Regions from separate parts of the Bacillus sp. N5-665 genome, predicted to be linked through region 2. Evidence: predicted binding sites of a transcription regulator. Region 2 holds the regulator's gene; each other region holds the start of a gene.

Region 1 (10,024 bases), 850 kb from region 2:
GATTTCTCCACCCAAGCGGGACGTTAATTACTTTATGTAACGTACATCCATCCCTTAATTTTTGCGGAATAAGACTATAATTTGGAAGTATAATGCGAACGTCCACACCTAATTTTTTCAGCTCTTTTGGGAGCGCACCTGCTACATCAGCTAATCCTCCCGATTTAACAAATGGTACACATTCTGATACTGCAAATAAAATATTCACTTGTTGTCCCACTGCACGAAAAGCTTATACGACTTCCCTTGCAGCTTCCTCCCTTCGAGTTCTCATTTGAATGAATGCTTTAATCAGTGGAGGAAAAACCCCCACTGATTCTTTTAAGAATAACTATTAATCGTACTGCTTTGAATACTTCCTTTTTCTACAACATATGGCTCATCGACGTTTCCTTTTAGTACAACACCGTCACCAATTTTCACGTCTTTATCAATAATAACACCGTCTATTATACAGTTATCTCCAATTTTGCTCTTTTGCATAATAATGCTATTACGAACAATTGAACCTTTTCCGATTTTAACAGAACGGGAGATAACACTATTTTCTACTTCTCCTTCAATAATACTGCCGTTTGCAATCATTGTATTTTTCACGGCTGCACCCTTCAGGTAACGAGTTGGTGGTTCATCTTTTACTTTCGTAAAGATCGGTGCTTCTTTCTTAAATAATTGCTTCCAAATAGCAGGCTGCAAAATTTCTAAGCTATGTTTATAGTAGCTTTCAATCGAATCAATAATAGCTACATATCCTGTATGCTCATACGTAGCGATATGCAGTGATTTTCCGCGCTTTTCTCTCACTACATCAAATAAACTGTATTGCTCCACATCTTTATATGTCTCAAATAAATCTAACAATAATTGTTTCTTTAACACGTATGTTTGAAGCGAAACCCCTTCATGGCAAACTTCAGTAATATCAGCTGCCGTATGTATATGTCGCTCTAACACCGCTTGAAAATTTAATGCCGTTACGAGATGGCTATTCGTAATAACAACGTATTCTTCTCTAGCTCTTAAAAAATAATCAATATGTCTTCTAAAATGTGCAAAAGATCCAAATTCATCTTGGTCACATTGGCAATTTGGCGGGAATAAAAACAGTCCGTCTCTTTTTCTATCTAAATCCCACTGTTTTCCTGAACCAACATGGTCCATTAGTGAGCGGTTTTTATGACTTGTAAAAACCGCTACACTATGAATATTAGAATTCACCATATTTGAAAGCATGAAATCAATGAGTCGATAACGGCCCCCAAACGGTAACGCCGCTAATGAACGATGCCCTGTTACTTTCTTTAAGGAAGGAAAACTTCCCGTTGCATTAATAATTCCTAACATTTTTTCTCCCATTCATTCCATCCCCCTTTTCTATTTCCCTTCAGCAATTAGTACTACATCGTCGACATTTTTTTCTGGACGAATAATTGTTCCATCTTCAATAACCATTTCCGATCCAACGATGGCTCTTTCAATCACAACATTTTTACCAATCTTCGCTCCTGGCATAACGACAGAATCAATAACCATACTACCTTCTTCCACCGTTACCCCTTGGAATAACACAGAATGCTTCACGTCCCCTTCAATGACGCATCCTTCGTTAATAAGTGATTCTTCTACTTTTGCCTTTTCTGCAATATATTGAGGTGGCTCATTTGGATTCACAGAATAAATACGCCAATTACGATCGTTTAAATTCAACGATGTTTCATCGCGAAGTAAATCCATATTCGCTTCCCATAAGCTTTTCACCGTTCCAACATCTTTCCAATATCCTTCAAACGGATACGCCATCAGCTTTTTCCCTTCATCTAATAAAAGCGGAAGTACATCTTTTCCGAAATCATTACTAGATTCAGGATTTCTTGCATCCATCTCTAAATACTCTTTCAAAATTGCCCAGTTAAAAATATAAATTCCCATTGATGCAAGATTACTTCTTGGAAATTGCGGTTTCTCTTCAAATTCAACAATCTCCATCTCTTCGTTCGTATTCATAATACCGAAACGACTCGCTTCATCCCACGGCACTTCAATAACAGAAATCGAAACATCCGCTTCTTTCTCAATATGGTAATCTAGCATTTTACTGTAATCCATTTTATAAATGTGGTCGCCTGATAAAATCAGAACATACTCTGGTTCATACTGACTTAAATAGTTTAAGTTTTGATAAATGGCACTTGCTGTACCTGTATACCACTTCACACCTGAAGACTCCGCATAAGGAGGTAACACTGTGACTCCACCGCTTACTCGGTCTAAATCCCAAGCATTGCCGATTCCGATATAATTATGAAGTTCAAGTGGTTGATATTGCGTCAAAATCCCAACCGTTTCAATACCAGAATTCGCACAGTTACTTAGCGTAAAATCAATAATGCGATATTTACCACCAAATGGAACAGCTGGCTTGGCTAAATTTTTTGTTAATGCACTTAATCGACTACCTTTTCCCCCTGCTAGTAACATTGCTACGCACTTTTGCTTTTGAGCCATCTTGTTTTTTGCTCCCCTTTCTCGTCTTCACTGGTCGTAATATGGATACGCCAAATGGTGGAATTGTAATTTCTACATGTGCCGCTTGATTATGATACGGTTCTTGAATCGTCTTGAGACGTTTCTTATTCACTTGCCCCGAGCCGCCATATTGCTCAGCGTCACTGTTTAAAATCTCGTTATAATACTCGAAATCTGGCAAACCTACTTTATAGTTTTCATATGTAGCTTTTGTAAAATTACATACAACAACTAACGCATCTTCTTGTTTATCCCCTTGGCGGATAAACGAGAAAATACTTTGCTCATGATTATTAGCATCTATCCACTGAAATCCTTCAGGTGAATGATCAAGCTGCCAAAGTGGTTTGGAGCGCTTATACAATGCTATGAGCTCTTTAAAGTAATCATGCATATAACGATGCATTTCAAAATCATGTAAATTCCAATCTAAATCTTCAAGGTCTTTCCACTCATCAAACTGCCCGAATTCTCCACCCATAAAGAGTAATTTCTTACCTGGATGAGTAAAGAAATATCCATATAATAAACGAAGTTGAGCAAACTTATCCCAGTAATCTCCTGGCATTTTATTTAATAACGACTTTTTCCCATGAACGACTTCATCATGAGAAAGCGGTAATATGAAATTTTCAGAGTAAGCATATATTAAAGAGAACGTCATTTTCTCATGAATATACTTCCTATACTCAGGCGCACACTCCATATATTTCAGCACATCATTCATCCAGCCCATATTCCATTTGTAATTGAACCCAAGCCCACCTTCATACGTTGGAGCTGTTACAAGTGGCCAAGCTGTTGAATCTTCTGCTGTCATAAGAAAATCTTCATCTTCTGCAAACACCGCTTCATTTAACTCTCGTAAAAATGAAACAGCGTACTCATTACTTTGCTCTTGTCCTTCTTTATTCCAGTACAGCATATTCGCAACTGCATCCACCCTGAAACCGTCAATGTGGAAATACTTCATCCAAAATAACGCATTTGAAATTAAGAAATTACGTACTTCCCTCTTCCCTAAATCAAAATTAACAGTTCCCCATACTAGGTTTTCTTGTACATCTATATCTTTATATTCATAAGTCGGTGTCCCATCAAACAAATATAAACCGTGAGCATCTTTACAAAAATGCCCCGGCACCCAATCTAAAATGACACCGATTCCATATTTATGACATTCATCGACAAAATACATCAAATCATGTGGCGTGCCGAATCTACTTGTCGCTGCATAATATCCCGTCCCTTGATATCCCCAAGAACGATCATATGGATGCTCAACAAGCGGCATAATTTCAATATGTGTAAATTGATGTTCCACCACATACGGAATGAGCTCCTCGGCCATTTCTCTATAAGAATATAGAGCGCCATCTTCTTTCTTTTTCCAAGAGCCGAAATGTAATTCATAAACTGTCATCGCTTCTTTATAAATCGATTTTTTCTTTCTCTTACGAATCCAGTTTTTATCATTCCATTCATATCCCTCTATATCAAAAACTACAGATGCCGTATTTGGTCTTACTTCTGCATATACTGCGTAAGGATCTGCTTTTAAAATAACGTCACCATCCATCGTTTCAATCGCATACTTATAAATCTCATTCTCTTCAATATGCGGTACAAACAAGGACCAAATCCCCTCTTCTGTCACTTGTAGCATCTTATGTTGCTCATAATCCCATTCATTAAAATCTCCAACAACACTCATTGCTTTCGCATGAGGAGCCCATACTGTGAATCGTACACCTCGCATCCCATCTTCCGTCACAATATGTGCCCCAAAGATGTTATAACTGTCATAGTACTTTTCTGTATGAAACTCATCTCGTTTCACTTCTTCACAATTTATTACATCCAATATGTTCACCTCACTAAGATGACAGAAATTTTTTACTCTTTATCATTTCTGCGAAAAACTGAAATATCCTTGTTATTTTTTAAAAAATATTCGTTTTTTTCTTTAATTTCGCTTAAAATATTCAAATTTACTGTGTAAAATATCGAATTTTGACGAATATTCATTGTAAACGTTTCATTTCCTACAAGTCTTTCATCCTATTATTTATTTCTCAACCTTTATTTCATTAGATTTATCCTATTTTACTCGCTATTTATCACTTAAAATCGCAACAAAATAATCTGTCATAAAAAAATGTTTCTCAACATTTTTTGTCACAATTTATTTGAAATGGAAAATTCATAAGCATATACTTGTTCTCAATAAAGAACTACGAACTGTCGCAAATATAATTCATACTGAAACACTATGTTTACTCTATCCATGCTCCAGGCGAAAGTTTGATAAAAAATTAAATTAGGGGGCTTCTCGGTTAGTCGCTACTTTTGATAGCTAACGAATTTGTCCTAGGACAGCCGAGCTAACACCCTTGTTCCAAAGGTATTTACGCTATCGCTAGCTAATAGGCGTATGGCTTCTCTTTTAATATTAATAGCTGCGTTATAGTCGCGACTTATTGTTAGTCCACAAGAACACTCATACGTGCGTTCAGATAGTAGCATATCTTTTCTGTTTCCACAATTACTACACATCTTTGTAGAAGGAAACCACCCATCTACTTTTACAAGCTGTTTTCCTTGTTCTTGTAGCTTATATGCTAAAAATGTCGTGAACATCCTCCAACCGTTATCTGCTACACTCTTACCAAAGCGAAGTGCTCGTGACATTCCTTTCATATGTAAGTCTTCGATTGCTACAACATCAAAGTTCTTAGCTAATTCTTTAGACTTATGATGAAGGAAATTTTTACGTTGATTGGCGACTTTTTCATGCAACTTCGCTACACAAATGCGCTGTTTATTCCAGCGCACTGAGCCTTTCACACGTCTTGCTAATACTCGTTGTGCCTTTGCTAATCGATTCAGCATCTGACGATAAAAGCGAGGATAATTGGCTTTCTCATCTTCGCTACTCACATACAATTCGGCCATTGCGAAGTCTAATCCAACTACACTTTCTACTTCTTTCTGAACAATTTCCTTTTCATATTCAGTTAAAACAGACACATAATACTTACCAGTTGATGTCAGCGAAATCGTGCATGATTTAATGATATGGTTTTGCGGTATCTCTCTATGTTGTTTCAATCGCACTAATTTCAATTTCGGTAGTTTGATATAACCATGAAATAACATAATATTTCCGTTTACTCTATTTGTTGTATAGGATTTTCTACTCTTTTTACTTTTGAATGTAGGAAAATCACTTTGACCACTAAAAAAATTCTTATACGCAGTTTGCAAGTTTAATTGAGCGTTAGCCAATGCTAATGAATCGACTTCTTTCAACCATTCATACTTCACCTTGTATTTCGCAGGAGTAGGGAATTTTTGTTTCTTTAGTTCTTCCTTGTTCTCTTTGTATTTTTCGTATACTTTTTTCCGTTCAGCTAGCATTTTGTTATATACAAAGCGTACACACCCAAAAGTTTTACGTATCAGATTTGCTTGTTCTTCTGTTGGATACAGACGAAATTTGTACGCCTTATTATGCTTTGTCATATTAATTCATCTCACTTTTCGCCTTGATTTCCCATAAACTGTTTTACTTTATCTACGGCGAGCCACCAAAGGTGATAACACAACATGAACACTGAGTTACTATTATTTAATTTCATGGTTATACCAAAAGTCTCCTCTTATAAGGCTGATTATATCAGAGGCAAAATAAATAGGAAAACTAAATCAAACCGAAATTATCGCTAGCAACTATGGTAAAAAAGGAGTATCTGTAAAAGGCGGCGATCTTAATAACGACGGCATTGTCGATGAAAAAGACATTCGCTTCGTTGAAAAGAACTTCTTGAAAAAAGGTCCAGGTGCATCTAAATCACAAACACCTGTTGAAAAATCAAAAAGCGGTACACTAGCAGATATTTTAAAGAAATTATGATTAACGCCTAAAAAATAATAATAAAGAGCACTCTATATAAAGTAGAGTGCTCTTTTCTATAAACGACCCTTATCCAGCAAAAGGGGGTATATTGGGGATATACAAGGGAAAACGGAAAAGGAATTTATAGTGAACTACTCGCCACTTAGCAAAGCTTGAAGTGGGAGCTTCTCAGTTCCACGACGAAAGTAACCTTTCGTCTCCCTGAGCGTTACTTCGGGGCGTTCCACCCCTAGATGTCCAACGATTGGACGCTCTCTTTATACGGTTGATATTTTACGCAGGAACCGAATGGCTTGGTTTTCGCACGCTATTTTCTTCCTGCAACCTTCTATATCAAGTTATCAAAGAACTTCATATAGCTAGTTTATCAAAAGTTTTTGGCTATGCCAAACCGAAATTCATCTCCCACCTATCACTGGGCTATCGCCCTTCACGCGCCTCTGGAAAGAGAATTCTTTCGGTAAATCCTTTAAATTATATAAAAACTCAGAGGTAGGAAGCAGTTTCCCGCCTCTGAATTATTTAGCAATTATTATAGTACTGGTGCCATTGTTTCTTTTAATACTTTTACAGAATGAGCGAATTTCGCTTTTTCATCTTCATTTAGCTCAAGTTCTACGATCTCACGTACACCTTCGCGGTTAATAACAGCTGGAACACCTACGAAAGCATCTTTCTCACCATATTGTCCTTCAAGATATGCAGATACAGTTAATACGCTGTTCTCGTTGCTTAAGATTGCTTTAGTTACACGAAGTAGTGACATACCGATTCCGTAGTAAGTTGCACCTTTACGCTCGATGATATGGTAAGCTGCATCACGTACGTTTTCGAAGATTTTATCTAAGTCTTCTTGTTTGTACTGTTCGTTGTTAGCTAAGATTGTTTCTAGTTTTTGTACACCGATAGTAGCATGGCTCCATACTGGAAGTTCAGTGTCACCGTGTTCACCAACGATGTAAGCATGAACGTTACGTGGATCTACATCTAAGTAGTCACCTAACATGTAACGGAAACGAGCAGAGTCTAAAGTAGTACCAGAACCGATTACGCGCTCTTTTGGTAGACCAGATTCTTTCCAAGTTACGTAAGTTAAAATATCTACTGGGTTAGTTGCGATTAAGAAGATTCCATCGAATCCGCTATCCATAATACCGCGAACGATTTGTTTAAAGATTTTTGTGTTTTTCTCAACTAAATCTAAACGAGTTTCACCTGGCTTTTGTGGTAATCCAGCAGTGATAACTACTAAATCTGCATCTTTACAATCTGCATAGCTACCGCTCCAAACTTTTGTTGGTGATGGAGAGAATGGTACCGCATGGCTTAAGTCCATTGCTTCCCCTTCTGCTTTTGCTTCATTAACATCTACAAGTACGAATTCTTCAGCTACACCTTGGTTGATCATTGAGTAAGCGTAACTACAACCTACAGCTCCTGTTCCTACTAATACTACACGATTGATACCTTTTTTCATGTTAATTTCCCCTCTCTATTGTTCACATCTATTTTTTTATGATTGTTTAAGTAATTAATTAAAATACTAATTTAATGTTGTTTAACTTCTTTACATTCATATTGTAGCACGTATTATTGTGAATTACTTCACAAATTATGACCTATTTGTGAACTTTTTCACATAGAGTGTAAAGTTATTAAATCAAGTATGAAATCAATCTCAATGGAGGCGTTTTCTTTAGATTGTGAAAAGGTTTTTTTGGTAATTGAAATTATATCAGCGATTTTCGGAATATATCAACCGCAACTCCAAATATATCAGCGATTTTTACAATATATCGACTTACCGACAAAACTCGACAATGATAGCAGCATAAAAACGCCACCATTTCTGTATACTTCTACAAAAAGAATAGCGTCTTTTGATTATATAGATACAAATTTCTCTTAGCTGGATAGCGATATTTTTTCCATACACGTCAAATTAACATACCATCACTTATTAACAGTCAATAGACATGGGAACCTAACAAGTCTCTTCAATTATCGTAGCAACACAGTCGTTTTCAAATCTTCAGCACCTCCATTTTTTAATGTAGCATTTAGACCACTAAGATACGTAGGTTCAATTGTTAAGGATTTTGGAGGATTATCCATTGGTGGAAGAGCTAAAACAATATGGTGTCCGTATAGTCCCGTGCTACCAACTTGCAAGCTGACTCCTTCGTAGATTCTTCCTTCATCATCAGTGACAGTATAATCGAGTGCTGGCCAGCTATCATTAGCTTCCATTTCTTTTGGATAATCAAAGGTCAAATCAATCCTCGTTGAAAGTGACGAAAAGGTTACTTGATCTACTATTAATGCATACAGATTATCTTTCGTTAATGTTTTTATATTAGGAGTGAATTTACGAATCTCACTTTCAACTTTTGTAAGAGGAAATGCTACGTTCCATGTTCCTATTTGTCCAAATAAATCTTTCCCATGGACGGAAACATCAATTTTATCACCAAATTCACCGTAATTAGCCAGAGTAAATTCATGCTGCTCAATAATAGTGTTTTGTCCTTTTGACTTCTGTGAAGTAGAACCAATTGCAGCTCTAACTTCTTTCCCATTAATGGTTACATAACTAAATCCAGCTTTCTCTTCATTACTTTTGGAAATAGGGTTTTCTCCTTTGTATTCCACCGTGACCACTAAACGTCCACCATCGTAAACAGCCTCTTTCACATTCATCGTTAAACCACTATGGTTATCTTGTCTCTCAATTGATGTAGCAAGCTCATCCTTTTCAATTTTATCAGAAGCAATATCATTAAATTGTGCATAAATGGAGCCTATAACTGGAACACTCGATAATGTCTTTGCCATAGTAGGAGAAATGAATCCAGAACCTAAGAGAGAAACACATATTCCACAAGCAACAAGACTAGAATACTTCATTGTATTTTTTCTACGGTATTGATTTTTCTTAGCTTGAAGCACGGCTGTTTTTTCTCTTTGAATTAACCTATCTTCTGGTATAGGAATATCATTGATATGGTGATTAAATTCTTCTTTATTCATAACTATATCCCTCCTTTAAAATGGGGCGTAAGGCTTGCTTTGCTCGATGTAATTGAGATTTTACGGTTCCTTCTGGAGAATTAAGAATCTCAGCAACTTCCTTAATAGATAAATCGTGATAATACCTTAATACAATAATAGTTTTGTAAGTAGGATCTAAGAAATTAAATGCCTCGATTAAATCCAACGATTGCTCTAATTTATTCATGCTCTCTTCTGCACATAAATTAGAAAACATTTCATCATTCGCAAGAAATTGTCTAGAGGATTTTCTTACAAAATCAATGGATTTAAAAACAAGAATTTTAGTAATCCAACTTTGAAATTTCTCCGGCTTTTTTAACTTTCTCAATGAAAGATATGCTTCATAAATTGTTTCTTGGTATATATCCAGTGCATCTTGTTCATTTCTTACATAAGAATAAGCTGTTCGATATAGTTTTGGGCGAACAAAAGTAATAAGTTGTTCAAATGCTTGATCATTTCCTCTTGTCGCTTGTTTTACTAGATAGGCTATGTCCATTTTTATTTCTTCCTCCCTTTACTAAT
Region 2 (10,024 bases):
TTTCCTGCACGTGGTAATTTATTGTTCTTCATTAATCCAGCTTGATTCGCAACCGCTACAAGTGTACCTGCTGTATCAAAGAAATCGATGAAGAAGAACGTTATAATAACAATCACCATTTGAACAGTGAAAATATCTCCGAAGTGAGTTAACGCCACACCGAACGTTGGTTCTAGACTCGGTATTGCTCCCACTACCGCTTTCGGAGTATCAATTAATCCTGTCGCTACTCCTAAGATTGCTGTAAGAATCATACCGTAGAAAACTGCACCATTTATTTTCTTAATCATGAAGATGATTGTCGTAACAACCCCGAAGATTGCTAGTAACGTTGTGCCCTTTGTTAAATCCCCCAACCCAACAAGAACAGCATCATTTTTCACGATAATTCCGGCATTTTGGAATCCAAGGAAAGCAATGAACAATCCGATACCTGCCGCTACTGCAAACTTTAACTCTGTTGGAATTGCATTAATGATTTTTTCACGAATACCTGAAGCTGTAAGAATAATAAAGATAATACCTGACATTAATGTTCCAGCAATTGCTGTTTGCCACGGAATACCCATCGTTAACACTGCCGTATAAGCAAAGAACGCGTTAATTCCCATCCCCGGCGCCAAAGCAATCGGATACTTCGCGAAGATCCCCATAATTAACGAACCAATCGCCGCTGCTAATGCTGTAGCAACGAATACTGCACCTGGATCCATTCCTGTACCTGCTGGTAACCCTTTAACATTTCCAAGTGACAGCGTAGCAGGATTGACAAATAATACATAAGCCATAGATAAAAATGTCGTTAAACCCGCTATGAACTCTGTTTTATAATTTGTACCGAGTTCATCAAACTGAAAATAGCGTTTCATCTTACGTTTCCCCCGTTATATGATTACTCGCCGTAATCTCCCTAGCCCTCTTTTATCTATTAAAAATAAAAAAGGCTTCCATTGCATATACGTGGAAGCGTTCTATGAATAAAGACAAGTTTCCCCTCATCTTTATCTAAACGCCTCGTAGTCAAGCCATTTACGGTAGCTAGGTAGAAACTTTCGGGCCATATCCCCGATATTATACGACGGCATAATATTCACTTTTCGTTTGAATTACATACTCATATTAACTCGATGAAGTAGTTTTGTCAATTTAAAAGCGAACGTTTTTATAAAATTTTATACTTTTGTTCGTATTAAGAGTAGAAATACAAAAGATCCATCTATGCATGAGCACTAGATGGATCTTTTTTTATAATACTATTCCCACTCAATAGTTGCTGGTGGCTTACTTGTTATATCATACACGATACGGTTAACGTGTTTTACTTCGTTTACGATACGTACAGAAATTTTCTCTAATACGTCCCAAGGGATACGTGCCCAGTCAGCTGTCATACCGTCGATAGATGTTACTGCGCGGATACCTACTGTGTAATCGTAAGTACGCTCGTCACCCATAACACCTACGCTACGCATACCAGGAAGCGCAGTGAAGTATTGCCAAACTTCACGGTCTAAGCCTGCTTTAATAATTTCTTCACGTAAAATCGCATCAGATTCACGAACGATTTCTAATTTCTCTTCTGTGATTTCACCTAATACACGAATACCAAGACCAGGGCCTGGGAATGGTTGACGCCATACGATTTCATCAGGAATTCCTAATTCTGATCCTAATACACGTACTTCATCTTTAAATAACGTGTTTAAAGGCTCGATTAATTTGAACTGCATGTCTTCTGGAAGACCACCAACGTTATGGTGAGATTTAATTGTTTGTGCAGTCGCTGTACCACTCTCAACGATATCTGTATAAAGTGTACCTTGTGCTAGGAAGTCCATACCTTGTAATTTAGAAGCTTCATCATCAAATACGTAAATGAATTCATTACCGATGATTTTACGTTTTTGCTCTGGATCTTCTACACCTTTTAACTTGTTCATGAAGCGTTCTTGTGCATCCACTTTAATAACATTCATGTGGAAGCCTTCGCTGAATGTTTTCATAACGCCTTCTGCTTCACCTTTGCGAAGTAAGCCGTGGTCAACGAAAATACATGTTAATTGATCGCCGATTGCTTTATGAATTAATACTGCTACAACAGAAGAGTCTACACCGCCGCTAAGTGCGCATAGTACTTTTTTGTCTCCAACAGTTTCACGGATTTTCTCTAATTCTACTTCGATAAAGTTCTCCATGTTCCATCCTTCAGAACAACCACATGCGCCGAATACGAAGTTTTTAATTAAATCGTTACCGTGCTCAGAGTGACGTACTTCTGGGTGGAATTGTACACCGTATAAGTTTTGCTCTTCATTGCTCATACCAGCAATTGGACAAGACTCACTTGTTGCATCTACTACGAATCCTTCAGGTAAACCAGTTACTAAGTCACCATGGCTCATCCATACAACTTGCTCTTCTGGAAGGTTCGCATATAATTTTGATTCGTTCTCTACTTTAAGAACAGCTTTTCCGTACTCACGGTGGTTTGCACGTTCTACTTTCCCACCGAAGTGTTGCGTCATAAGCTGCATACCGTAACAAATACCGAAGATCGGTAATCCTAGTTCAAAGATTTTTTCATCACAATGTAATGCGCCTTCACCGTATACACTATTTGGTCCACCAGAGAAGATAATCCCTTTTGGATTCATTGCTTTAATTTCTTCTGCAGTAATTGTATGTGGATGAAGTTCACTGTATACACCGAACTCACGAATTCGACGTGCTATTAACTGATTGTACTGACTCCCAAAATCTAAAACGATAATTGTATCATGCTGCTTCTTCAAAATAATCACCCCAACGTTAGTTCTCGTATATAAATATTTTCACCAATTTGGCAAAAAGCATTACTAATATAATAAAAAAAGCCAGTCCTCCGCCTCTAGTCTCATAACAAAGAAAAGGCAGGGGTCTGGCTTTATAAAGAAAGATAGTCTTCCGCTCTTTATAAATATAAGACGCACTGCCTTCATAGTCAGGTTGTTTACGGTAACCCGGTAGAGACTCTCAAACCATATCATCGAGGATATATGAAGGATTGTTTTATATTATCTTCCTAGATTCTAACAATGAAGTATCCGTATGGTCAAGAGAGAAAGCGACAAAATTCTACAGAAATTCATTTCCTTTTCTAAAAAACATAAAAAAAACATCCATTTCTATATAGAAATGGATGTTTTTCGAGCAAACGGAATTACATCATTCCGCCCATACCGCCCATGCCCATGCCGCCCATGTCAGGCATTGCTGGTGCATTTGGTTCTGGCTTGTCAGCTACTACAGCTTCAGTCGTTAAGAACATAGCTGCAACAGATGCTGCGTTTTGAAGTGCAGAGCGAGTTACTTTAGCTGGATCTACGATACCAGTTTCAAGCATGTTAACCCACTCGCCAGTAGCTGCGTTGAAACCAACGCCTACTTTTTCGCCTTTTAGACGCTCTACAACTACAGATCCTTCTAGACCAGCGTTGATTGCGATTTGACGAACTGGCTCTTCTAATGCACGAAGTACGATGTTGATACCTGTTGCTTCGTCGCCTTCAGCTACGATAGAAGCTACTTTCGTGTATACGTTCATAAGTGAAGTACCACCACCTGCAACGATACCTTCTTCTACTGCTGCACGAGTTGAGTTAAGTGCATCTTCAATACGAAGTTTGCGCTCTTTTAACTCAGTTTCAGTTGCTGCACCTACTTTAATTACCGCTACGCCACCTGCAAGTTTTGCAAGACGCTCTTGTAATTTTTCACGATCGAATTCAGAAGTAGTTTCTTCTAATTGCGCACGGATTTGACCGATACGAGCTTCGATTTGTTGTGAATTTCCGATACCTTCAACTACAGTTGTGTTTTCTTTCGTTACAACGATTTTACCAGCACGTCCTAAAGATTCAACTGTAGCAGATTTTAAGTCACGACCTAATTCTTCAGTGATTACTTCGCCACCAGTTAAGATTGCGATATCTTCTAGCATTGCTTTACGACGGTCACCAAATCCAGGAGCTTTAACAGCTACTACATTGAATGTACCACGAAGTTTGTTCACTACTAATGTAGCTAAAGCTTCGCCTTCTACATCTTCAGCGATGATAAGAAGTGGTTTACCTTGTTGTACCACTTGCTCTAATACTGGTAAGATTTCTTGGATGTTAGAAATCTTCTTATCAGTAATTAAGATGTATGGGTTATCAAGAACTGCTTCCATTTTGTCAGAATCAGTAATCATGTAAGGAGATGCATATCCACGATCAAATTGCATACCTTCTACTACGTCTAATTCTGTTGTAAATCCTTTAGATTCTTCTAAAGTAATAACGCCGTCGTTACCAACGCGCTCCATTGCTTCAGCGATTAATTGACCTACTTCTTCGTCAGCTGCAGAAATAGCAGCTACTTGTGCGATAGAAGATTTACCTTCGATTGGTTTAGAAATCTCTTTTAATTCTGCAATTGCAGCAGTAACAGCTTTTTCGATACCTTTACGAAGACCCATTGGGTTCGCACCAGCTGTTACGTTTTTAAGACCTTCACGAATCATTGCTTGTGCTAATACAGTTGCAGTTGTCGTTCCGTCACCAGCTACATCATTTGTTTTGCTAGCAACTTCTGCTACTAATTTTGCACCCATGTTTTCGAATGCATCTTCTAATTCGATTTCTTTTGCGATTGTTACACCGTCATTTGTAATAAGTGGTGAACCGAATTTTTTCTCAAGTACAACGTTACGACCTTTTGGTCCAAGCGTTACTTTAACTGCGTTTGCAAGAGTGTCGACACCGCGAAGCATCGAACGACGTGCTTCTTCACTAAATTTAATATCTTTTGCCATAATAATTGACCCCCTTGAATTTTTTAAGATTTATATAATTAACCAATAACTGCTAAAATGTCACTTTCACGTAAAATCAAGTAGTCAGTACCTTCGTATTTTACTTCAGTACCTGCATATTTTGAGAAGATGATAAGATCACCTGCAGCTACCTCTAAAGCAACACGCTCACCATTTTCAAGCACTCGACCAGTACCTACTGCAATAACTTTACCCTCTTGTGGTTTTTCTTTTGCAGTGTCTGGTAATACAATACCACTTGCTGTTTTTTCTTCTGCTTGAACAAGCTCAATTACAACGCGATCACCTAATGGCTTTAGCATGAACAATAACCTCCTCATTTTGTTATGTAAATTTTATTTATTAGCACTCAAGTCACCCGAGTGCTAACACACTTATAATAATAAATAATCTCAATTTCTTTTGCAAGTAAAAAAATCATAATTTTTTCGCAAATTAAGCTATACACTTTTCTATATAGAGTCCCTCTTCTTCTACCTTTACTATATGAATCGTTGTTTCCACTACTCGTATGTTACAATATGAAAGGACACCCTAAGTTGTTTTCGCTATACACACAACTTTCTCCTGTCTTCTATTATAATTTCAAATAAGGATTTACGAAAAAAACATAATTTAAGTGAAGTTTATATCGTAGGTAGCATACTTACATGTTATCCTACCTTATCTCATACACTAGAGTTAGAAAGGATGGTTAAACCATTTGAAAAAACAATATTGGTGGGTTATCGTTACATACATTTTAATGCAGTTATCATCCATTGCTGGATTACCACTTCTGCTGAAAACTGGACTTTATGATAACAGAGGATTTACTAGAGAAGAGAAATTTCAACTCATAACTGGCCACTGGGCAATCATTAGCTTCTTTATTGCATTATGTATCGTACTTTGGTTACTTAGAACAGATATTCGTGACAGACGTTTAGATACAATGCGCTCTACTGTTCCAGCTACGATTGGTTGGATTTTTATTGGGTTCTTCCTAGCATTTTTCTCACAAAGTATTGCCGGTATGATAGAAATGCGTGTATTAGGAATTAAACCTGGATCAGAAAATACAGCAAGACTTATGGATATCGCAAGAACGACACCTTGGTTCCTTATCGTTATCTCTATAATAGGACCTATTTTGGAAGAAATCGTATTTAGAAAAATTTTATTTGGTACACTTTATAAGAAGTTTAACTTCTTTATTGCTGCTATCATTAGTTCTCTTGTATTCGCAGCAATTCATTTTGATTTCACTCACTTATTGGTATACACTTCTATGGGACTCGTATTCGCCTTTTTATATGTAAAAACGAAGCGTATTATCGTCCCTATCGCGGCTCATGTTGCAATGAATACATTAGTTGCAGTTGCTCAAGTTTTAATGAGCAATGAACAAATTCAAGAAATGATTAAAGAAGCTGAAAAAATGCAAGGCTTTATCGGAGGATTTTTAGTATGAGGAACTCACCATTGTTCATGGCTGCATTGTACTTCCTTCTAGGATGTATCTTTACACGCTTCGCCATTACGAACGTAACAGATACAATCTGGAATATGTGGACAATACTATTTGCAGTTATGGCAACAATTGATTTTAATTTGGCACTTCGCCTTATCTTAGTTAAATTCACAAAGAAAAAACAATAATAAAACGCAGAGGTCGCTTCCTCTGCGTTTTATTGTGGATAATTCTTTAAAAAGTAAACAAGTGTTTGTAACTCTACCGCTAAATCAATATGGTGAATTCTTATATTATCTGACACATTTAAGCGCGCTGGTGTGAAATTTAAAATACCATGCACGTTCGTTTCTGCCAATCTATCTGCTACAGATTGTGCTACTGTAGCGGGTACTGTTAATATTGCCACTTGTATATCAGTTGATAAACGTTCTTCTAATTCATCTAAATGATATACAGGAATGCCCCCGATTTCTGTCCCGACTTTCTCTTCACTAACATCAAACGCCATTTCAATTTTTGTATTATTGTTTTTCGTGAAATTATAATGTAAGAAAGCGGTCCCTAAATTACCTACTCCAATAAGTGCTACACGTGTTATATCATCTTGGTCGAGTGTTTCACGGAAAAATGATAATAAATAATTTACGTTATATCCATAACCTTTTTTCCCTAACGCTCCAAAATATGAAAAATCTCTTCGAATCGTTGCGGAATCAACTTTTACCGCTTCGCTCAATTCGGCTGATGAAACACGTTGCTTACCAGAAAGAGATAAGTTTTGGATAAATCGATAGTATAGAGGCAATCGTTTGGCAGTGGCCTGTGGAATTTTTTGCTGATCCATATAACCTCTCCTCTCTTCCTATCTTTATTCATATACTTGAATCAAATACAGAAGTTTAGCACTCATGAATTTCCCTGTATAATAAAGAGAAGAAGTATTCTCTCTTTATTTTAAACTATACACTATTTTTAGTATGATTGAGAAATATAAACATGGCAAAGTTAAGAAATTATTTGAGGTGAAAACATTGATTTTATTACAAGTAAACGCGCTTACGAAATTATACGGTGCAGAAACGATTCTTGCAAACATAAAATTAGAAGTTCAAACGAAAGATCGTATCGCATTAGTCGGACGAAATGGGGCCGGAAAATCTACATTATTAAAAATAATAGCTGGTGAGCTATCTCATGATGGTGGCGAAATTATAAAACCGAAAGATGTCTCAATCGGATATTTAGCTCAAAATACCGGGTTAGAAACATCTTTAACAATTTGGGATGAAATGTTAACCGTCTTTACACACTTGCAGCAAATGGAGACAAAACTTCGAAGGCTAGAGCAAGAGATGGGAAAAGAAGAAAACTTTTCAAACGAGGCTACATATGAAAGATTATTAGCTGATTATGACCAATTGCAATTAGATTATAAAGATCAAGGTGGATATCAATATGAAGCAGATATTCGCTCGATTTTAAGTGGTCTTGGCTTCCCAGTTGAAACGCACCAGACGACGATTTCTACATTAAGTGGTGGACAAAAAACACGATTAGCTCTCGGTAAATTATTATTAACGAAACCAGACCTACTTATTTTGGACGAGCCTACAAACCATTTAGACATCGAAACATTAACATGGCTTGAACAATATTTACAAGGCTATCCTGGCGCAATACTAATCGTTTCTCATGACCGTTATTTCTTAGATAAACTCGTTACACAAGTATATGAAATTTCGAATAAAGAAAGCAGACGATTTGTTGGTAACTACAGTAAATATTTAGACTTGAAATCAGCATTATACGAGCAAGACATGAAACGTTATGAAAAACAACAAGATGAAATCGCTAAGCTTGAGGATTTCGTTCAAAAAAATATAGCTCGCGCATCTACGACAAAACGTGCTCAAAGCCGTCGTAAACAATTAGATAGAATGGAATTATTGACTAGACCTTTAGGTGATTCTAAGTCAGCATCCTTCCACTTCGATATCGAAAAACAAAGTGGAAATGATGTTTTACAAGTAAAGGATGCAACTATCGGCTATGATGATGATCCGATTATTGAACATGTAACTATGCGCTTAACTCGCGGGGATAGCGTTGCTTTAGTTGGTCCAAACGGAATTGGGAAATCCACATTATTAAAATCACTTGTGAATAAGTTACCACTATTAAATGGTGATGTTTCTTTCGGATCCAATGTATCTGTTGGTTATTATGATCAAGAACAAGCAAACTTAACATCTTCTAAGCGAGTTTTAAATGAGTTATGGGATGAATATCCACTGCAGCCCGAAAAAGAAATTCGCACGATATTAGGTAACTTCTTATTCACAGGGGATGATGTACTAAAACCAGTATCTTCTCTTAGTGGTGGACAAAAAGCTCGATTAGCTCTTGCAAAACTTATGATGCAAAAATCGAATTTATTAATTCTCGATGAACCTACGAACCATCTTGATTTAAATAGTAAAGAAATTTTGGAGAATGCTTTAATTGATTATCCAGGCACCCTTCTATTTGTTTCACATGACCGCTACTTTATTAATCGTGTAACGACGACCGTTGTTGAGTTGTCAACAGAAGGTGCACAAGAGTATTTAGGCGATTACGATTACTATGTGGAGAAGAAAAATGAAATGATTGAACGTGCAGCATTTGAACAACAAGAACAGCAAGAAAACCAAGCACCTGTTCAAAAAACTGTAGCTCAAGAAAAATTAAATTATCTCGAAGAAAAAGAGCGTAAACAATTAGAACGTCAACGCACTCGAAAAATTGAGGAGCTAGAACAAAATATTGTAGAATTTGAAGAAGAAATTGCTACGTTAGAAGATCAACTTTGCTTACCAGAAATATACGCAGATTATGAAAAGGCTAGTGAAATTACAACGAAAAAGCAAACACTACAAGAGCAACTTGATGCTTGTATGGCAGAATGGGAAGAATTACATTTATAAGAGTATGAATAAGAAGGATGTCTCATAAGTCGGGATTTTTGACTATGCGACATCCTTTTTATCTTCTAGCTGGGGTATAAACGATTCGACACGACATACCGATTTACCGACAAAGTTTGACAATGTTGGCTCGCCCCTATAATAAGGGCACATTTCAAAATGTTTTTTAGAGATATCTTTTTGCGATTTATTTCCCAAAAAAGAATACATTCAAAGGTCAGACTTCACCTACTTTATCCACAGGTTTATACACATATCCACCTTTATAAAATAAACCCCAAAATAACTTTTCCACATTATCCACAACTAACAAAAAAGTTATCAACATTTTATATACACAATAAAACCCATATTATCAACAGATAATATGGGTTTTATCCACAAGCTGTGGTTAATTTTGTGTATAACTATGCTTCAATATCTAATCCTGGATTTGCATTTAAAGCTAATGTAGCACGTTTTCCTTGTTCATATGCAATTGTACCTGCGGCTGCAATCATCGCTGCATTATCGGTACATAAAGATAGTGGAGGAATAATTAGCTCAATATTTTCTTTTGTCGCAAATTCCGCTTCCAAACGTGCGCGAAGTCCTTTATTCGCAGCTACTCCACCAGCAAGAAGCAGTTGCTTTACGTTATACGCTTCTGCTGCACGAGATGCTTTCGTTACAAGCACATCTATTACACTCGCTTGGAAACTTGCTGCTAAATCTTCCGGTGCAATTTCTATCCCGCGTTGTTTTGCG
Region 3 (10,024 bases), 670 kb from region 2:
TTGCACGTACGCGTTCTTCTTTATAAAGTGTTTCTAATGCTCTCCACGTATCTTTGTATTTCCCTTCTACAGGCCAATGAACAAGATATAAATCTAAATAATCTAGCTCTAATTTTTTTAAGCTCTCTTCATATGCAGCAAGTGTCGTTTCATATCCTTGATCTGCATTCCACACTTTTGAAGTAATAAATAAATCTTCTCGAGAAATCCCTGCTTCTTTTATACCAGCGCGAATTCCTTCTCCTACAGCTTTCTCGTTTCCATAAATCGCAGCTGTATCGATACTGCGGTATCCTGCTTTAATCGCCGATTTTACTGCTTCTACAAGTTCTGGTCCATCTTCTACTTTAAATACACCTAAACCGAACCAAGGCATTTCTACACCGTTATGCAATGTTGTTGTACTTTGTAAATTTTTCATTATATTTTCTCTCCCTTACTTCACTTGATCTCTTTTTTCTAATGTCATACTCCACGCTGTTAAAATAACAGCACCTACTACCATAATGCCTCCTACCCAGGCCGTATGAATTAACCCTAACGAGTTCGTTACAATACCGCCCAAGTAAGCACCAAGAGCAATTCCTGCGTTAAATGCTGCAATGTTAATCGCTGATGCCACATCAACAGCACTTGGAACAAATCTCTCAGCCAAGATAACGACATACACTTGTAGCCCTGGAACATTCATAAACGCAAATAGTCCCATAAAAATAATTGTGATGAGTCCAGCGACTTTAAATGGTGCTGTAAATGTTAAAACAAATAATACAATCGCTTGAATAAAGAACATGTAAAATAATGCTCGAATCGGATTATGATTTGATAATTTTCCGCCAACCATATTCCCAATCGCAATTGCAATTCCGTACACTAACAAAATAATTGTAACGGTACTTGATTTAAATCCTGTTACTTCTTGTAATAGCGGAGATAAATACGTAAATGTTACGAATGTCCCCCCGTACCCTAATGCAGTAATAGTAAATACAAGTAATAGTCTTCCATTCGTAATCAGTTTGAATTGATCACGAAATGATACGGATGTACCTTTTTTCAAGTTAGACGGAATCAGCATACTGTTAGCGATTAAGGCAACGATTCCAATTGCCACAATTACCATAAACGATGCTCTCCAACCAAATTGTTGACCGATAAATGTTCCAATCGGTACACCTGTAATGGTCGCAACAGTTAAACCAGTAAACATAAATGCAATTGCACTTGCACGTTTATTCTCTGGTACAAGCGCAGCCGCAATTGTGGATCCTATCGACATAAAAACACCATGCGCAAACGCAGATACAACCCTCGCGATAAGTAACACAGTAAAACTTGTTGCCACTGCCGCAATTCCATTACCAATAATGAAAATAGTCATAATCCACATTAATAACGTCTTTCGCGACATACTAGCTGTTAACGACGTTAATACTGGGGCACCAAACGCTACTCCTAATGCATATAAAGAAACGGTTAAACCCGCTGTTGTAACAGAAACATGTAAATCCTCTGAAATAGATGGTAATAAACCGACACTAATAAATTCGGTTGTACCAATTCCAAACGCACTAATTGCTAGTGCTAATAAAGCAAACATACTTCTTCGATTCGTCTGTACTGCCGAAGAAGATACTGTATATGAATTCAATTGAACTCCTCCTTAATGCGAGAAATCCAATCATAATAGTATGATAAAAAGGCCTTTTTATCTTCTACAAACATAACTTTACTGCTGATATATGCTATTATGAATGGCTTCACTCTTTTTTTGAAGAACGCACTTTAAAGTACGATAGGTACCAAAAAGTAACATAGGCACTTTTTAGTACCGTACTACTCATTTCCCTCTTACATATGCTATTATGGAACATATTCAACATGATAAAAAGTACGTACTTTAAAGTGCTATAGGTACTTTTTAGTAACATTTAAATTATTTAGCTTCTTTTGTTGGAGAACTGAAATCTATATTCATCAAAGGAGATTTTTTATATGAAGAAATATAATATTCCCGTTGAAGCGACTTTAGAGGTTATCGGCGGAAAATGGAAAGTCGTTATTCTTTGCCACTTAACGAAAGGTACAAAGAGAACGAGTGAATTAAAACGTCTCATGCCTGGTATTACACAAAAGATGTTAACACAGCAATTACGCGAATTAGAAGAAGACGGAGTTATTCAAAGAAAGGTATACAATCAAGTACCACCGAAAGTAGAATATTCTCTTACAGACTACGGTTGGTCTTTAGAATCCATTCTTGATTCTCTTTGTACTTGGGGCGAATGCCACCTTGAAAAAAGCGGTAACACATCGATGCTAATTACAGAAGGTGAACAATAAAAAAAGGAAAAAATGAACATAAATTTGTCCATTTTTTCCTTTTTTTATTTATATATACGTACATTTCCTACCTTATCAAAATAATTTATGCGCTTTCACGCCTTGTCAGTACTACGTTATACGCTTAATATCAAATAATTAGGAATCATTTTTATGTTAACATAGGTGTATATAGTATATAATATAGGATATATATTATATACACTTTCCGATAAAGGAACTTTCCATTATGCGGACAAGCCATGTATCGGACAGTTCATAAATAATAGGTAGGACATTATGGTTTTGGATTTATGATTTCAGCTTACTTGCTGGCATAAATTTAAAGGCATTTTATTGTGCTTTGTGAAACTTTGTATAAAGTTTCGCAAACGTTTACTATCTTACCTATCAAAAATAAGAGTATTGCTATCGTAAAGGAGAATTGGAGATGCCAGAAACTATGACTCAAACAAAGCCAGAACAAGAAACTGTACAAATTTCTGCTAGCCAAGGACAACTTGATGTACTTGATCAGTTGTTAAAACCTGAGGTACAAGAATCATTAACAACACTAGTAGAACAGCTTCCAAAATTAACTGAGCTTGTTAATATTTTAACTAAGTCTTATGACTTCGCTCAAACTGTTGCTACTGATGAAGTATTAAAAAGCGACACTGTTAGTGCAATCACAGAGCTTGTAGAACCTGTAAAAGATACAGTGAAAGGCATGGCTGCAACTGCTATCGAAGCGAAAGATCGTGCTGACGAAAGCAACGAAGTTATCGGCCTGTTCGGTCTATTAAAATTACTAAAAGACCCACAAGCACAAAAAATGTTCCGCTTTGTGAACGCATACCTTCAAATTAGTGCAGAACGTAACAATAAATAATTTAACTTATAACAACAATTAGTAAAGACGGGGGATATCATACTATGTCAAAACAAATTGTCATCTTAGGCGCTGGTTATGGCGGTCTTCTTGCCGCTTTAAACGTACGTAAATATTACAGCAAATCAGAAGCACAAGTTACAGTGATTAACCAATACCCAACACACCAAATCATCACTGAACTACACCGCCTTGCAGCTGGTAACGTTGCTGAGCAAGCAATTGCAATGCCACTTACAAAGCTTTTCAAAGGTAAAGACATCGATCTTAAAATCGCAACAGTTGAGTCATTCTCAGTTGATAGCAAAGAAATTAAACTAGCTGGTGGCACTACTTTATCTTACGATGCACTTGTAGTTGCTTTAGGAAGTAAAACTGCTTACTTCGGTATTCCAGGACTAGAAGAAAACAGCATGGTATTAAAATCTGCTGCTGATGCAAACAAAATCTACAAACACGTTGAAGACCGTATTCGTGAATACGCGAAAACGAAAAACGAAGCTGATGCTACAATCGTAATCGGCGGTGGCGGATTAACTGGCGTTGAGCTAGTTGGTGAGCTTGCTGACATTATGCCTAAACTTGCAAAAAGCCACGGCGTAAATCCAAAAGAAGTTAAACTTCTTCTTGTTGAAGCAGGTCCAAAAATCCTTCCAGTATTACCAGACCACTTAATCGAACGTGCAACTACTAGCCTAGAAGCACGCGGTGTTACATTCTTAACAGGTCTTCCTGTAACAAACGTTGCTGGCAATGAAATCGACTTAAAAGACGGTCAAAAACTTGTTGCTAACACATTCGTTTGGACAGGCGGCGTACAAGGTAACCCATTAATCGGTGAATCAGGTCTTGAAGTAAACCGTGGCCGTGCAACAGTTGATGCATACCTACAATCTACTTCTCACAAAGACGTATTCGTTGCTGGAGACAGCGCTGTTGTCTTCTCTCCAGACGGTCGTCCATACCCACCAACTGCACAAATCGCTTGGCAAATGGGTGAGTTAATTGGATACAACTTATACGCAGCACTAGAAGGCAAAGCTTTCGAAGAGTTCGCACCTATTAACTCTGGAACACTTGCTAGTCTAGGACGTAAAGATGCTGTTGCTACAATTGGAGCAAGCAATACTCCACTTAAAGGCTTACCAGCATCATTAATGAAAGAAGCAAGTAACGTTCGTTACTTATCACACATTAAAGGTCTATTCAGCTTAGCTTACTAATCTGAATATAAGCCCGAATCATGCCCGACATGGTTCGGGCTATTTTTATCCGTAATGTTCTCTACTTACTTATATTCGGCAAAGAATTACTATAACCCTTTTTAATTATCTAAATATACTGACTTTTTTGCATCGAAATTTTGTATATGAAAAGAGTGAAAGCATCTTTCTTACTTCCACCCTTCCACAAAAATTATTATCCCAATTTCACTAAGCTGTAGTTCTTCTTCCCTTTACGAATAATAATAAATCGTCCATCAAATGAATTTTCTACAGTAACATCTGTACCCACATCCATTACTTTTTCACCATTCATCGAAATAGCTCCATTATTAATATCTTCACGTGCTTGTCGTCTAGATGGTTCAATCCCTAAATCAACTAGCCATTCTACGATGTTTTTCGTCTCTTTTGCAGACTGGAATGTTGGCATCTCTTTAAAGCCTTGTTCAATTTCATCGGCTGTTAACGATTTAATATCTCCGCTAAATAACGCTGCTGTAATTTTCACAGCTTGCAAGAATGCCTCTTCTCCATGAACGAATTTCGTCATTTCTTCCGCTAATACTTTTTGCGCTTCACGTTTATGAGGCTCTGTTTCTACCTTCGTTGCCAATTCATCGATGCGCTCTTTCGTTAAGAACGTAAAGTATTTCAAGTATTTCACTACATCACGGTCATCTGTATTCACCCAGAACTGGTAAAATTCAAATGGTGTTGTTTTTTCAGGATCAAGCCAAACTGCACCACCTGCTGATTTACCGAACTTCGTACCATCTGATTTCAGTAATAACGGAATCGTTAATCCAAATACTTTCGCTTCGTGCCCTTCTAACTTACGAATTAAATCTAAACCACTCGTAATATTTCCCCATTGGTCACTACCACCAATTTGCAGTTGAACATCTTCTTTCGTGTATAAATGATGGAAGTCCATCGCTTGCAAAATTTGGTACGTAAATTCTGTGAAAGAAATTCCTGTATCTAAACGACTTGCTACAATGTCCTTCGCTAACATGCTATTAATGCTAAAGTTTTTCCCGTAATCACGTAAAAACTCGATAATGCTTATTTCATGTGTCCAGTCGTAGTTATTTACCATCTTCACTTCGCTATTTCCACCAAAATCAAATAGCTTTTTCATTTGCGCTGTTAACGCATCCACATTATGCTGAACTACTTCTAACGTTTGAAGTTGACGTTCTGATTGACGTCCGCTCGGATCACCAATTGTTCCTGTTGCCCCACCAATTAAAATAACTGGATGATGGCCAGCTAACTGGAATCTCTTCATCATCATAAACGGAATCAAATGTCCAATATGCATACTATCACCAGTCGGATCAACTCCGCAGTATAGTGAAATCTTTTTCTCTTCTACTAGCTTACGTAAACCTTCTTCATCAGTCTGTTGATTCACAGCGCCGCGCCATTCTAATTCATCAATAATATTCATCTTTTGTCATCCCCTCTATTTTTTTGAAAACAAAAAGTCCCTATGTCTATGACATAGGGACGATTATTCACCGTGTTACCACCCAGTTTGTATAAATAGCATAGCTACTCATACCACTCTTAGCAATAATATCGATTGCCAATCCGCTTAGCATTACCTAAGATACTCCAGAGTGTAATTCGCAAGTTTGTTTGTGCTAGGTTCCAGCAACCCCTAGCTCTCTCGTTAACAGTGACAAACTGCTACTGGGCTCTTTCAACGTATATTATTTGTTAAATTATTAGCCATTATATTGAATTGAAAACAACTTGTCAACAATACCCAAATGTTATTTTAAAATAATTCACATTTTCATACGTATTTCGTTACTCTTTATCTTCTCCAATAATCCTTACTTCTCGCTCTAACTTCACGCCAAATTTCTCTTCAACAGTCTTTTGTACAAAGTGAATTAAATCAATGTAATCTTGTGCTGTTCCGTTATCAACATTCACCATAAATCCAGCGTGTTTTAAAGAAACTTCCACTCCGCCAATTCGCTTACCTTGTAGGCCCGATTCTTGAATTAATTTACCAGCAAAGTTATTTGGTGGGCGCTTAAATACACTACCACATGAAGGGTATTCTAGAGGCTGTTTTGATTCACGTTTAAACGTTAAATCATCCATTTTCTCTTTAATTTCTTCACGTACACCTTCTTGAAGCTCAAATCTCGCTTCAAGAATAATGTAATGGTTGTTTGCAAATACACTCTTACGATATCCAAATTCAAATGCTTCTTTCGTTAAAGTACGTAGCTCTCCATCACCTGTCATTACGACAGCTTCTGTTAATACAAACGATACTTCACCGCCGTAAGCACCAGCATTCATATATAACGCTCCACCAACTGAACCTGGGATACCACAAGCAAACTCAAGACCCGTTAAATTATGATCTAATGCAATACGTGATACATCAATAATTGCTGCACCACACTGTGCTACAATCGTTGTTCCTGTTACAGTCACACCTGTAATGTGAATTAAACTTACTATAATCCCACGAATTCCACCATCTTTAATAATGACATTCGATCCATTCCCTAAAAACGTAACTGGAATATTATATTCGTTAGCATATTTGATAACTTCTTGAATTTCATCATAATTTGTCGGCGCAACGAACACATCTGCTTTTCCACCAACTTTAATATGTGTATGATTCTTTAACATTTCATCTTTTTTCACATGACCTTCAGGCAATACCGTACTTAAATATTCATAAACCTCTTGCATATTCATTTTACGATTCCTCTATTTCTATATTCTTTTTATCCCGTTATACGGGCCCATAATATCCCCACATACATGAACGAACCTAAAGTGGTGGATACAGTGTACCCAAAATCAATTCGAGACACCTATAAACCTCTTAATTTATAAGAGGTGCCACTCATATTAAAATATATATTGCATAATAAAGCAACCAAAATGGGCTACTAAACTTGACATGTCATCAGAAAGACAACAATTTGTAAAATATATTACTTTTTCAAAACACTATCCTTCAGTATCTTACTATACCACACGAAAATAAAGTGGTATTTTTTTGTAATCTTTACTTTATTTTCATCAATAAAAAAGATGCTTTTACATAGGTAAAAGCATCTTTTTTATTACTTATTATAATTTACTTTTCGTTCTCTTCTTTTTCCTTATCAAACCATAATAGCTCATCGTCATCAACTTCACCATTATAATTGATTAGAATCTCTTCTCCCGCTTTTATATCTTTGTAAGCAAAGAAGTTAAACGTATGATTCTCGAAGACAATATCATACGTTGCATTCGGATTATATGCATGATTAAATAACATGCCGTATCCTAAAAGGAATGCCGTATGATTTACCCCATACTCAAATGCGTAGTCAGCAAGTAACGTTTTCTCAATGTGTTCATGCTGTTCATTCGGATAAGAGATAACTGGTGCTGAGTGAATCAACTCACCCTTTTTAATATCACGAGTTGCAAATACCCCTCTATTAAATTCTCCATCACTAAGTTCAGAAGTCTTAACTTCGATCATATGCGTCACCTATATAATTCTTTCTTTGAAGTATTTTATTCCGCTATTTGCGGGGTTCAACTAATAATCAGTAGCGTATAGCCCCACTAATTAAAGTCTCAGTTTATCTCCTTAAGCTTGGCAGAAAACGCGCAGAAAAGCAATTAAATTACTATCAAGTATTCATTTAAATGAAAAAAGAGCACACACGGTGTGCCCTTTTCAAGAGATATTACTTTTCTAAAATATTTTCTAGTAACTTCACTTGCTCACTAACAGTATGTAACGTCTTCACCGATATATCATTTCGATGTTTTTCTTCTTCCACACTTGCTAACACTTCTTCCGTAGCCGCAGAAGTTTGCTGAATTACATTAGAAGCATGTGTAACATCCTTTACGATATTCGTCGTTTTAATCTGCAAGTTTTCTTGATGACCAACAATCTCTCTCATTACATCATTAATTGCATCAATAAACTTCCCTAAATCCGTTACATTTGTTAAAACACTTGCTAGCATTTCATTACATTCTTCTTGTACTTTTTCTGATTTCTCTACCTGCACTTCCACTTTACTTGCTTGATTACTAAACTCCTTCAAAATACCTTGAATTCTCCCCGCAGAACGATTCGATTCTTCGGCAAGCTTTAATACTTCATTCGCTACAATAGCAAATCCTTTTCCATGCTCGCCTGCTCTTGCCGCTTCAATATTTGCATTTAAAGCTAGCAAACTCGTCTGACTTGAGATATTCGTTATTACATCTACAATTTCATTAATTTGCTTCGACTGCATCATTAAATCTCTAAATATAATTCCTGATTGTGAAACAACATCATTTAAACTTCTCATATTCGCTTCAAAATTTCGTAAAGTATGTACACTCCCCTTTGAAATCTCTAAACTTTCATCAACACGAGTCGATGCATTTCTTACTTGCGAAATGATTTGTTCAATATTCCCCTCCATATCATTCAATACTTCTACTGAACGATGCATCATCTCTGATTGTGATTGAGTACCAACTGCCACCTCTTCAAAAGCGAAATTAATTTCACTCATCGACTCCATCGATGTATTCATATTTTGTCTTAAATGATTGAAATTACTATCTAGTTTCACAACAGTTTCCTCAATAAGTCTTTGAGTCTCTTCTAGCTCCTGAGCTTTCCTCATTACTTCTTGCTTCTCATCACTTAAACGAGCTAACAAATTAGAGCCAATCTTCGTTACGCCCCACATCGCGATCGTTACGATCGCTAACAAGCTTGCGAAGTTTGCAGCTTCAGATGCCGCTGTATAAGCAAAAAATTGCTTCGGCCAATAACTACAAAGAATAAATGTAATAACAACCGCCACTCCGCCGAGAATGATAACGAGACGTTCACTTAAATAAATAAGTGAAACTGCTAGCGTAAAGTAGACCATTTGAAATACAGCCGGACTTTCATTAAAAGCTTGTACCATAATGAAAGACATAATAAGCAACATAAATGTCATGATATATTTATACATCGCTTCCATGCTTTCTATAAAAGTAAGAAGCGTTCCAAATACAACAACTGAAATACCACAAACCCAAAACGCTATTGCTCTCTCTGTAAAAATATATCCGTAATACCCAATCGCGATTATTCCAAGAAAGAAACTACAAATCGTAATGAACAGCAATAAATGATTTTTCTGTGATTCTTTCTCAAGGTTAGAAAAACAAGTTCTCTTTAACCACTCCATATATGAAGCCCCACCTTCTACTTATACATATCGATTACTTCAGCTTAAATACCGCACTTACTGGGTTATGATCGCTATTTTCAAACTTTAAATCTTTCCCTTGTACATTTACAATTTCCACATTCGGTGAAACGATAAAACCATCAATAATCGTGACGAAGTTTTCACCCTCCACATATTTCTTCACATCATCTCTCACCGTCATAACAGACGGATCTACAGCCCACTTAAAGCCACCATCAGTAAAGTCCTTTGGTAACTCTACTAACCACTCTGGGCGCTCTTTCACAAACTTCGGATCACTTAACTGAGCGTTCGAAAGTAATTGATTCCAATCTCCGCCCATTATT

What was found. The regulator Rex, encoded in region 2, represses fermentation and respiration genes when NADH is low (regulators of the CRP and FNR family bind a similar motif). The targets are predictions, from matches to a motif close to TTGTGAAATATTTCACAA.
Region 1: MNO09_RS05330 (L-lactate dehydrogenase) is a predicted target of Rex. The motif match lies at 8,039-8,056, and genes of this name have one in related genera.
Region 3: MNO09_RS04310 (DUF1641 domain-containing protein) is a predicted target of Rex. The motif match lies at 2,697-2,714, and genes of this name have one in related genera.

What each region holds. Positions count from the first base shown of each region.
Region 1 is NZ_CP093325.1:583,536-593,559, reverse strand. Features, by position in the region: gene glgA (glycogen synthase GlgA) at 1-208, opposite strand, end outside; gene glgD (glucose-1-phosphate adenylyltransferase subunit GlgD) at 322-1,356, opposite strand; gene glgC (glucose-1-phosphate adenylyltransferase) at 1,375-2,505, opposite strand; gene glgB (1,4-alpha-glucan branching protein GlgB) at 2,453-4,390, opposite strand; gene MNO09_RS05340 (RNA-guided endonuclease TnpB family protein) at 4,897-6,051, opposite strand; partial or broken gene MNO09_RS05335 (hypothetical protein) at 6,230-6,442, shown strand; gene MNO09_RS05330 (L-lactate dehydrogenase) at 6,978-7,922, opposite strand; gene MNO09_RS05325 (DUF4179 domain-containing protein) at 8,447-9,475, opposite strand; gene MNO09_RS05320 (sigma-70 family RNA polymerase sigma factor) at 9,468-9,998, opposite strand.
Region 2 is NZ_CP093325.1:5,257,635-5,267,658, forward strand. Features, by position in the region: gene MNO09_RS29430 (NCS2 family permease) at 1-869, opposite strand, end outside; purine riboswitch at 998-1,099, opposite strand; gene guaA (glutamine-hydrolyzing GMP synthase) at 1,254-2,792, opposite strand; purine riboswitch at 2,958-3,059, opposite strand; gene groL (chaperonin GroEL) at 3,200-4,834, opposite strand; gene groES (co-chaperone GroES) at 4,873-5,157, opposite strand; gene MNO09_RS29450 (CPBP family intramembrane glutamic endopeptidase) at 5,559-6,308, shown strand; gene MNO09_RS29455 (YdiK family protein) at 6,305-6,496, shown strand; gene MNO09_RS29460 (redox-sensing transcriptional repressor Rex) at 6,526-7,155, opposite strand; gene MNO09_RS29465 (ABC-F family ATP-binding cassette domain-containing protein) at 7,343-9,277, shown strand; gene tsaD (tRNA (adenosine(37)-N6)-threonylcarbamoyltransferase complex transferase subunit TsaD) at 9,685-10,024, opposite strand, start outside.
Region 3 is NZ_CP093325.1:407,521-417,544, reverse strand. Features, by position in the region: gene pgoN (glyoxal/methylglyoxal reductase) at 1-421, opposite strand, end outside; gene MNO09_RS04320 (MFS transporter) at 437-1,600, opposite strand; gene MNO09_RS04315 (winged helix-turn-helix transcriptional regulator) at 1,996-2,343, shown strand; gene MNO09_RS04310 (DUF1641 domain-containing protein) at 2,774-3,214, shown strand; gene MNO09_RS04305 (NAD(P)/FAD-dependent oxidoreductase) at 3,259-4,437, shown strand; gene tyrS (tyrosine--tRNA ligase) at 4,634-5,893, opposite strand; T-box leader at 5,946-6,161, opposite strand; gene murB (UDP-N-acetylmuramate dehydrogenase) at 6,259-7,176, opposite strand; gene MNO09_RS04290 (SET domain-containing protein) at 7,565-7,960, opposite strand; gene MNO09_RS04285 (DUF4077 domain-containing protein) at 8,172-9,674, opposite strand; gene MNO09_RS04280 (endonuclease/exonuclease/phosphatase family protein) at 9,709-10,024, opposite strand, start outside.